Regions from separate parts of the Janthinobacterium sp. GW460-12-1-14-LB5 genome, predicted to be linked through region 1. Evidence: predicted binding sites of a transcription regulator. Region 1 holds the regulator's gene; each other region holds the start of a gene.
The links. The regulator HrcA, encoded in region 1, represses chaperone genes, less so after heat shock. The targets are predictions, from matches to a motif close to TTAGCACTCNNNNNNNNNGAGTGCTAA.
Positions count from the first base shown of each region.

Region 2: groES (co-chaperone GroES) is a predicted target of HrcA. The motif match lies at 829-855, and genes of this name have one in related genera.
Region 3: rpoH (RNA polymerase sigma factor RpoH) is a predicted target of HrcA. The motif match lies at 1,262-1,288, and genes of this name have one in related genera.

Region 1 is NZ_JBWKYD010000017.1:39,133-42,387, reverse strand. It holds gene AC07X6_RS18225 (HAD family hydrolase) at 107-832, shown strand; gene hrcA (heat-inducible transcriptional repressor HrcA) at 950-1,966, shown strand; gene fur (ferric iron uptake transcriptional regulator) at 2,014-2,445, opposite strand; gene AC07X6_RS18210 (outer membrane protein assembly factor BamE) at 2,641-3,255, shown strand, end outside.
Region 2 is NZ_JBWKYD010000028.1:6,473-9,727, reverse strand. It holds gene AC07X6_RS23955 (hypothetical protein) at 1-571, opposite strand, end outside; gene groES (co-chaperone GroES) at 1,096-1,386, shown strand; gene groL (chaperonin GroEL) at 1,437-3,086, shown strand.
Region 3 is NZ_JBWKYD010000006.1:66,160-69,414, forward strand. It holds gene AC07X6_RS07565 (cell division ATP-binding protein FtsE) at 1-126, shown strand, start outside; gene ftsX (permease-like cell division protein FtsX) at 123-1,043, shown strand; gene rpoH (RNA polymerase sigma factor RpoH) at 1,454-2,347, shown strand; gene AC07X6_RS07580 (hypothetical protein) at 2,436-3,098, shown strand; gene AC07X6_RS07585 (hypothetical protein) at 3,095-3,255, shown strand, end outside.

The sequences.
Region 1 (3,255 bases):
TTGGCCCGGCCCCATTTCACGGGGGCGCAGCCATGCCGGCGGCGGCGATCGGTGCGACAATAGCTACACCCTGCGCACCGTGACGCAGCATCCCATTGTGAGTCCCATGTCCCTTGCCCCTGTAAAAACCGCCGTGCCGCCCAAGGCCATCCTGTTCGACCTCGACGATACCTTGTGGCCCATCGCGCCCGTGATTGCCGCCGCCGAAAGCCTGTTGCACGACTGGCTGGCCGCGCATGCGCCCAAGGTGGCGCAGCAGTTCTCCAGCGAGATGCTGCGCCAGCACCGCCTGGCCATGCTCAACGAGCAACCGCATTTCCATGGCAACCTGATCGAGTTGCGCCGCGCCGGCCTGCTGGCCGCCTTCGAGGCAGCCGGCGAGGATGCCGCCCTGGTCGACGGGGCCATCCTGCAATTCCTGGCCGCGCGCAACCGCGTCCAGCCGTATGAGGACGTCTTGCCTGGCCTGGCCTGGATGCGCCAGCGCATGCTGGTCGGCTCGATCTCGAATGGCAACGCGGACCTTGAAATTATCGGTTTGGCGCAGCATTTTAAAGTCTCCATCGCCGCCAGCGATTTCGGCGTGGCCAAGCCCGACGCCAGCATCTTCCTGGCCGGCTGCGCCGCGCTGGGCGTGGCGCCGCATGAAGCCGTGTACGTGGGCGACGACCTGTATTTCGATGTGACGGGAGCGCAAGGGGCGGGCATGCGTGCCGTCTGGATGAACCGCAAGGGCAGCGACGCCCATCTGGCCGCCGGCGTGCAGCCCGACGCCATCTGCGCCAACTTTGATGAATTGCTGCTGTGGCTGCAGGGGCAACTGGAAGATTGATCGCCGCTGGCCGGGCGAACGTGCATAATAGGCGCTGTTGCCGCACGTTCGGCCGCTTTCGTTGCCGCTTGCTTAACAATATGCTTATCTAAAGAATATTTGCTTACCTAAAACACCATGCAACTCGATACACGTGCCCAAACACTGCTGAAAGCCCTGGTCGAGCGATATATCGCCGACGGCCTGCCGGTCGGTTCGCGCGCCTTGTCGAAAATTTCCGGCCTCGACCTGTCGCCGGCCACGATCCGCAACATCATGGCCGACCTGGAAGAGCTTGGTTATGTCTCCAGTCCGCACACCTCGGCCGGACGCATCCCGACGCCGCGCGGCTACCGCATCTTTGTCGATACCTTGCTCACCGTCCGGCACCTGGACGAGCACGTGGTGGAATCGCGCATGCGCCTGCAGACGCCGCAACCGCAAAAGACCATCGCCAACGCGGCGCAGATGCTGTCGTCGCTGTCGCAGTTTGCCGGTGTCGTGCTCAGCCCGCGCCGCGAATCCGTGTTCCAGCAAATCGAATTCCTGCGCCTGTCGGAAAAACGCATCCTGCTCGTCATCGTCGCCCCGGGCGGCGACGTGCAGAACCGGTTGTTGCTGACGGAAGCCGACTATACGCCCGCGCAACTGGTGCAATCGGCCAATTACATCAACCAGAATTATGGCGGCCTGTCCTTCGACGCCGTGCGCGTGCGCCTGCAGGGCGAATTGCGCCAGTTGCGCGACGATATGGGCAGCCTGATGCAGGCGGCCGTGGAGGCGGGCAGCGAAGCGATGGCCGACCATAGCGACGACATGGTCATTTCCGGCGAGCGCAACTTGCTCAGCGTGAGCGATCTGTCATCGAATATGCATTCGCTGCGCCAGATGTTCGACATGTTCGAGCAAAAAACGGGCTTGATGCAGTTGCTCGACGTGTCGAGCAAGGCGACGGGCGTGCAGATTTTCATCGGCGGCGAATCGAACCTGGTGCCGATGGATGAAATGAGCGTGGTGACGGCGCCGTATGAAGTCAACGGCAAGATCGTGGGAACGCTGGGAGTGATCGGACCGACCCGCATGGCTTACGAGCGGGTCATTCCGATTGTCGACATCACCGCTAAATTACTGTCGAGCGCACTCAGCCAGCATTGATGCAGCTAAGCCGCCCCGTGGGAGCGGCCGGCGGAATGTGTCAGACGTCAGGCGGTTTTGTGCGGGCAAGCCGTCTTGGTGCAGTTGCCGTAGATCGCCAAGGCGTGTTCGGCGATCTTGAAGCCGCGCTCTTCGGCCACTTTTTGCTGGCGGATTTCGATTTCTTCGTCGAAGAATTCTTCGACCCGGCCGCAGTCCAGGCACACCAGGTGGTCGTGGTGGGAGCCTTCGTTGAGTTCGAAAATCGCCTTGCCGGTTTCAAAATGGTTGCGGTTGAGCAAGCCTGCCTGTTCGAATTGCGTGAGGACGCGGTAGACAGTTGCCAAGCCGACATCCATATTGTCGGCCAGCAGAATCTTGTAGACGTCTTCCGCGGTCAGGTGGCGTACCGGGCTACTCTGGAAGATATCGAGTATCTTCAGCCGTGGCAGGGTGGCTTTCAGGCCGCTTGCCTTGAGATCACTAGGATTGTTACTCATGTTTGTTGCTCGTATGTGGGTCAGGTGCTTTATCATATAGCGTTTTGTCGGGGAGTGCCAAAATATGCATTTTTTGGCGGGCCGGTCACTCCTGGCGTTTTGTTCATCCAATTGAGGTCATTTATGCGCGTAACACCGGCTGTATTGCCATCTCTCTGGCACCGTATTTCATTTCGAGCACCAGTCGTGGCAGGCATGGTCTGTGTCGCGCTGATGGCGTCTGGCTGCGCCAGCCGTGGCATCCTGGGCGAAAAGCCAGCCATCACCCAGAAAGAGGGCAAGGAAGTCGTTCCTGAAAAAGGCGCGCAGACGACCACCATTACGCCGCTGCAGAAATTCATGTGGTTTTTCTCGCCGTATCGTCCTGACATTCAGCAAGGCAACTTTGTCTCCGAAGAAATGCTGGCCCAGCTGAAAGTGGGCATGACGCGCGACCAGGTGCGCTTCGTCCTCGGCACCTCGCTGTTGACCGATATCTTCCATGCCGACCGCTGGGATTATCCATTCCGCCTGGCCCGGGGCAGTGGCGAAACCACCAGCAGCCGCGTGGTCGTGTACTTCGGCAAAGATGGCAAGGTTGAACGTTTCGAAGGCGGCAACTTGCCGACCGAGAAAGAATACATCGACCGCATCGCCGGCCCGTCGCCATTCGCCAAGGTTGCCAAGGCCGACGTGCCTGCCGCCGCCGTGCCATCGCCCGTGGCGCCGAGCGCCGTGCCCGTGCCGGCCGATGCCGCCCCTGCCATTCCTGTGAGCAAGCCTGACGTTGCGCCGGCGCCCGCCGCCGAGCCAGCACCTGCGCCTGCCGAA
Region 2 (3,255 bases), on a different contig from region 1:
GCGGCGCCGCATTGCCCAAGCCTTTGTTGCTCCACTGGCGCGTCTTGCCATCCTCTTCATCTTTCAAGGTACGCACGGCGGCCGTCAGCAAGGATTTCTGTTCCTTCGCATTCAGCCTGGCGATGGTGACGTCGGACAGGAAAGGCGGATACGCGACGGGCGCCGGGTCCTTGCCCTGCACATCCCAGCGTCCGCTGTTCTGCGAACAGGTGCGGCGGCTCAGGTCTTGCGACTTGTCGCCCGCCGTGACGACGAATTTCAGGTCGCGGCAGACGTGCGCCTTCAGGCTGTGTTCCGTCATGCCGGAGTTGCTGAAGTTATACGTGACTTTCACCAGCGCGCCACGGTCGCCGCCGTTGTCCCACACGTGCGCTTCCTGGTCGTCGTCATCCTTGTTGAGGTCATTGAACAGCTCGTTGAGCAGCATGTCCTTTTCCAGCGGCGTCAGGGTGGCCACGGTGATCTCGTCGAGAATGGTGGGCGTTTGCGCGGCGGCATTGCCCAGGCAGGCGAGGCCGACGAGGGCGGCACCGAGCAGGCGCAGGGCGGGACGGGAATAAGTCAATGGCATGGCGTGCTTTCTGGCGCGAAGAGGGATATTGATATGCAATTGCAATCATCTTATCAAATTCCATAGCAAAACTCTGTTTCCTGTGCGTAAAGGAACGCCCCTCCCCTGGCGGCCATGCTAGAGTCGCGCCTGTTGCTGACGCCCGGGAACAAGGCTTGCGTTTGCGCAAACCCTGCGTAAATGCAGGCTGCACAGAACGTCTATGCATATCTTCCCGGAGAATAAGCCCTTGAATAAGCCCCCTACCGTCCCTATAATTAGCACTCGTTAGTAGAGAGTGCTAACAAACTCTTTCGTAGCAATCCTCAGGACTGATGGTGCTTGCCAGACCACTGCAGGGAACGCTACGCGGCGGGCGACGCCGCGATGCACCACTGCCGGAGACAGGCAAGGACAGGATGACATGGGGTTTGCTTGACCGTTGCGGGCTGCTTTCAACGGCGGTCACTGAAAGCACGCCTGGCGCTGTGCCAGGCATGTATTCATTTAGCAACACTTATCCATTGAACTTTAAGGAGTTTTGTATGAATCTGCGCCCATTGAACGATCGCGTCATCGTCAAACGCCTCGACCAGGAAACCAAGACTGCGTCCGGCCTCATCATTCCTGATGCAGCTGCTGAAAAACCGGATCAAGGCGAAGTCCTTGCCGTAGGCAATGGCAAGATTCTCGACGACGGCAAAGTCCGTCCTCTGGATGTCAAAGTGGGCGACCGCGTCCTGTTCGGCAAGTACGCCGGCCAAACCGTCAAAGTTGACGGCGATGAGCTGCTGGTCATGCGCGAAGAAGACATCATGGCGATCGTCGTCAAGTAATTGTTTCCACGTTGTAGACAGATACATCCCGAAACTCAGGAGAATTGAACATGGCAGCTAAAGAAGTAGTATTCGGCGACGCAGCGCGCGCCAAGATGGTCGAAGGCGTCAACATCCTCGCCAACGCAGTCAAAGTAACGCTGGGCCCGAAAGGCCGCAACGTGGTCCTGGAGCGCTCGTTCGGCGCCCCTACCGTCACCAAGGATGGTGTTTCGGTAGCGAAAGAAGTTGAACTCAAAGACAAGCTCATGAACATGGGCGCGCAAATGGTCAAGGAAGTTGCTTCCCGCACCAGCGACAACGCCGGCGACGGCACCACCACCGCCACCGTGCTGGCACAAGCCATCGTGCGCGAAGGCATGAAGTTCGTTGCCGCCGGCATGAACCCGATGGACCTGAAGCGCGGTATCGACAAAGCTGTTGCAGCGACCGTCGAAGAACTGGCGAAAATCGCCCGTCCTTGCACCACGACCAAGGAAATCGCCCAGGTTGGCGCGATCTCGGCCAACTCGGACTACTCGATCGGCGAGCGTATCGCTGAAGCGATGGAAAAAGTCGGCAAAGAAGGCGTCATCACCGTAGAAGACGGCAAGTCGCTGAACGACGAGCTGGACATCGTTGAAGGCATGCAGTTCGACCGCGGCTACCTGTCGCCATACTTCATCAACAACCCAGAGAAACAAGTTGCCGTCCTGGACAGCCCATTCGTCCTGCTGTGCGACAAGAAAATCTCGAACATCCGTGACCTGCTGCCGGTACTGGAACAAGTCGCCAAAGCTGGCCGTCCACTGCTGATCATCGCGGAAGACATCGAAGGCGAAGCGCTGGCTACCCTGGTTGTGAACAACATCCGCGGCATCCTGAAAACCTGCGCAGTGAAAGCACCTGGCTTCGGCGACCGCCGCAAAGCCATGCTGGAAGACATCGCTGTCCTGACCGGCGGCCAGGTCATCGCTGAAGAAGTCGGCCTGACCCTGGAAAAAGTGACCCTGGCCGAACTGGGCCAGGCGAAACGCATCGAAGTGGGCAAGGAAAACACCATCGTCATCGATGGCGCCGGCGAAGCTGCCTCGATCGAAGCACGCGTGAAACAAGTGCGCGTACAGATCGAAGAAGCGACCTCGGACTACGACCGTGAAAAACTGCAAGAGCGCGTGGCCAAACTGGCTGGCGGCGTTGCCGTGATCAAGGTTGGCGCAGCCACCGAAGTCGAAATGAAAGAGAAAAAAGCCCGCGTTGAAGATGCACTGCACGCCACCCGCGCTGCCGTGGAAGAAGGCATCGTGCCAGGCGGCGGCGTAGCCCTGCTGCGCGCACGCGCCAACATCACGGTCAAGGGCGACAATCCTGATCAAGACGCTGGTATCAAGATCGTCCTGCGCGCAATGGAAGAGCCACTGCGCATGATCGTGCAAAACGCCGGCGAAGAAGCTTCGGTCGTCGTGGCAGCCGTACTGGCTGGCTCGGGCAACTACGGCTACAACGCTGCCAACGGCACGTATGGCGACATGGTGGAAATGGGCGTCCTGGACCCAGCTAAAGTGACCCGTTCGGCGCTGCAAAACGCCGCTTCGATCGCTTCGCTGATGCTGACGACCGACTGCATGGTCTGCGAAATCGCTGACGACAAGGCAGCCGGCGGCATGGGCGGCGGCATGGGTGGTATGGGCGGCATGGGCGGCATGGACGGCATGATGTAATGTCCGGCGGCCGGTCGCGCAGGCGACGGCGCGACTGGCCGCATACGCCGGGACTGGACTGGCAGACCAAAAGCTGCCAGCGCCTGCCCGGCAGCCCCGAGAGCCATCTTCTACGGAAGGTGGCTTTTTTTCGTCTTGCTTTTTAGAAATTTCAACGATTGCCCGCCTG
Region 3 (3,255 bases), on a different contig from region 1:
ATCCACCTGAAGAACGGCCAGCTGGTCGCCATCGACAAGGCCACGCAGGCCCCCGTGTTCGCCCCGCCCGATCCTGATTTCGCCCCCTCCCCCGATGCGGACGACGCGCAGGGAGAGCAGGCATGAGAGGCTGGTTCCGCCAACACCGCTTCGCGCTCGGTTCGGCGCTGATTCACTTGCGCAAGTCGCCGGGCGGCTTCCTGTTGAACGTGCTCGTCGTCGCTATCGCCCTGTCGCTGCCGTTCGCCGGCTTGACCATGCTCGACAACGTGCGCCCCATGTCGGAACAGATGTCCGTCGACCCGGAAATCAGCGTCTTCCTGAAGATCGACACGCCGCGCGAGCAAGCCGTGGCCCTGGCCAGCGCCATGCGCAAGATCGTCGGCGAGCAAAAGGCGAAGATCGTCTTCATCCCGCGCGAACAGGCGCTCGACACGCTGAAAAACAAGAACGGCCTGGCCGACGTGCTGAGCACCCTGGGCGACAATCCCTTGCCCGACAGCTATGTGCTGAAACTCGACGCCTTCAGCAGCGCCAGCGAGGCGCAGGATGTCGATGCCGTGGCGGAACAGCTGCGCCATCTGCCCGGCGTGGAATCGGCGCAAGTCGATTCGGCCTGGGTCAAGCGCCTGGCGGCCCTGCTGGGCGTGCTGCGCCTGGTGCTGCTGCTGCTGGCCATCACCCTGGGCGTGGCCGTCATCGCCGTGGTCTTCAATACCATCCGCCTGCAGGTGATGCAGCAGCGCGATGAAATCAGCATCTCGAAACTGATCGGCGCGACCGACACCTTCATCCACCGCCCCTTCTATTACACAGGCGCCCTGCTGGGCCTGTGCGCGGGGGCGCTGGCGCTGGGCGCCGTGGCGCTGGCCTTGCAGCCGCTCAATACCGCGATTGCCGAGTTTGCCCGCCTGTACGCGTCCGAATTCCAGCTGGTGCCGCTGGCGCCGCTGCCGATGGCCGGCTTGCTGGCCGTCAGCGCCGGCCTCGGTCTGATCGGCGCCTTCCTCTGCGTGCAGCGCCACCTGGCGCGCCTGAACTGACCTTCCCTTCCATGGCGGCGCCTGCGGTGCCGCCATGCGCCTCGCCATCCCCATCTGCTGTTATCTTGATATTTAGCAAGTATTCTTAAGGTTCGCTTCAGCCAGAGCCCGTAGACTAGCCATGTTGTCGTAAAGCGGCCTGCAGCGCTGTTCAGACATATTTATCAAACATTAAATCATCATAGTATTTAGGCTATCAGGACGATTAAATGTGCCGATTGGCACTCTCAGGCAGAGAGTGCTAATATAGGGACATACCAACAGCAGAACCGCCATGGACGCCAGATGAAGATGGTGCCGCGGTCTGCAAAGTGCAAGACCGAATACGCAAAACAGAACAGACAATCGGGCCACGTCGTGTGACGTGGCCAACTGGAACAAAGCAAGATTACGAGGGAGAAAACATGACTATGATGTCCGCAACATCCGCATTGGTTCCGACCAAAAGTAATGCGCTGGGCCTCGGGTTCACTGGCAATCTGGGCAATATTGACGCCTATATTTCGGCCGTGAACCGTCTGCCCATGTTGACCCACGACGAAGAAATTTCGCTGGCGAAACGCCTGCGCGAAAAAAATGACCTGGCCGCCGCGCAAGAGCTGGTGCTGTCGCACCTGCGCCTGGTGGTCTCGATTGCCCGCGGCTATCTGGGCTATGGCTTGCCGCACGCCGACCTGATTCAGGAAGGCAATATCGGCTTGATGAAAGCCGTGAAACGTTTCGATCCGGACCAGGGCGTGCGCCTGGTGTCGTACGCCATGCACTGGGTGAAAGCCGAGATGCATGAGTACATCCTGAAAAACTGGCGCCTGGTCAAGGTCGCGACGACGAAGGCGCAGCGCAAGCTGTTCTTCAACCTGCGCAGCCACAAGACGGGCCTGGACGCGATGACGCCGAAACAGATCGATGCGCTGGCCAAGCTGCTCGACGTGAAGCGCGAAGAAGTGATCGAGATGGAAACGCGCTTGAGCGGCCGCGACATCGCCCTGGAATCGCCGACCGACGATGAAGACGACAAGTTTTCGCCGATCGCCTACCTGTCGTCGGAGCAAAGCGAACCGACCAAGGTGCTGGAAGCGGAACAAGTGACGCGCCTGCAATCGGAAGGGCTGGAAACGGCCTTGTCCAAGCTGGACGCCCGTTCGCGCCGCATCATCGAAGCGCGCTGGCTGGCCAACGACGATGGTTCCGGCGCCACCCTGCACGCCCTGGCGGAAGAGTTCGGCGTATCGGCCGAGCGCATCCGCCAGATCGAAGTGGCGGCGCTGAAAAAAATGAAGGGCGCCCTGGCGGCGTATGTCTGAGCGGCGCCTGCCGCCTGAAGCTCAAAATGCCGCTGCGTCACACGAAGCGGCATTTTTTTTATGAACGCTAGGCTTCAAGGGCGTGACGATGAGCAAGCGAGATGCACTCACCGCGGCATTATTTAATTGCCAAGTACGTGTCCTGCACGAGACCACGCCAAGTCAATTCTTGTTAAATGGACATGTGCTCGATACTGCCGCGTTTGCAAAACTGACCGGAGCGCCCGACGGCAGCTACATGCTGCCCGTCATCACGTCAGGCGGCGATCTTGAAATCGAAGTTGCCCATGACGATATTATTGAAACGATGCAACGTACGGTACAGCAAAGCGCGGACGGCTTTCAGCTTGTCAGTAACGATATTTTAGTCATCAAGAAAGAGTTCAGAGGCTTGGGCATCGCCATCCGAAGTTTTGCGATCGAAGCAAGGGAAGCGCAACGCCTGGGTATCGCTAAAATCAAGGCTCTGGCGGCAGGGAAAGTCGGCGATGAATTCAGCGGCTGGTATCTGTGGGCCAGGGCCGGCTTCCAGGCGGACCTGGACGCCGCCGAACGCGCGCAGCTTGCCGGTGAAACCGCGCCTGCGCTGCGCTCGGCCCGTACCTTGCACGACTTGATGCGCACGCCGGAAGGCGTCGACTGGTGGCGCAGACATGGACGGGGACGCCAGGTCGAGTTTGACCTCGCGCCTGCGAGTGCCCATTGGGATATACTGCATCTGTATCTGGCTGAAAAAGGTGTGATCATATGAATACCACCAAGAAAATCATCAATCTCAATGAGATTCTTCAGGCAAAAACCGAGGAAGAGATACAAGCTCGGCTCGCAGAGATGCAAACCCGCCGGCCGGCAGGAGCACCGCGCATCGCCGCGCTCAAGCGCACGTCACCGGAGCAGTTCAACGTGGC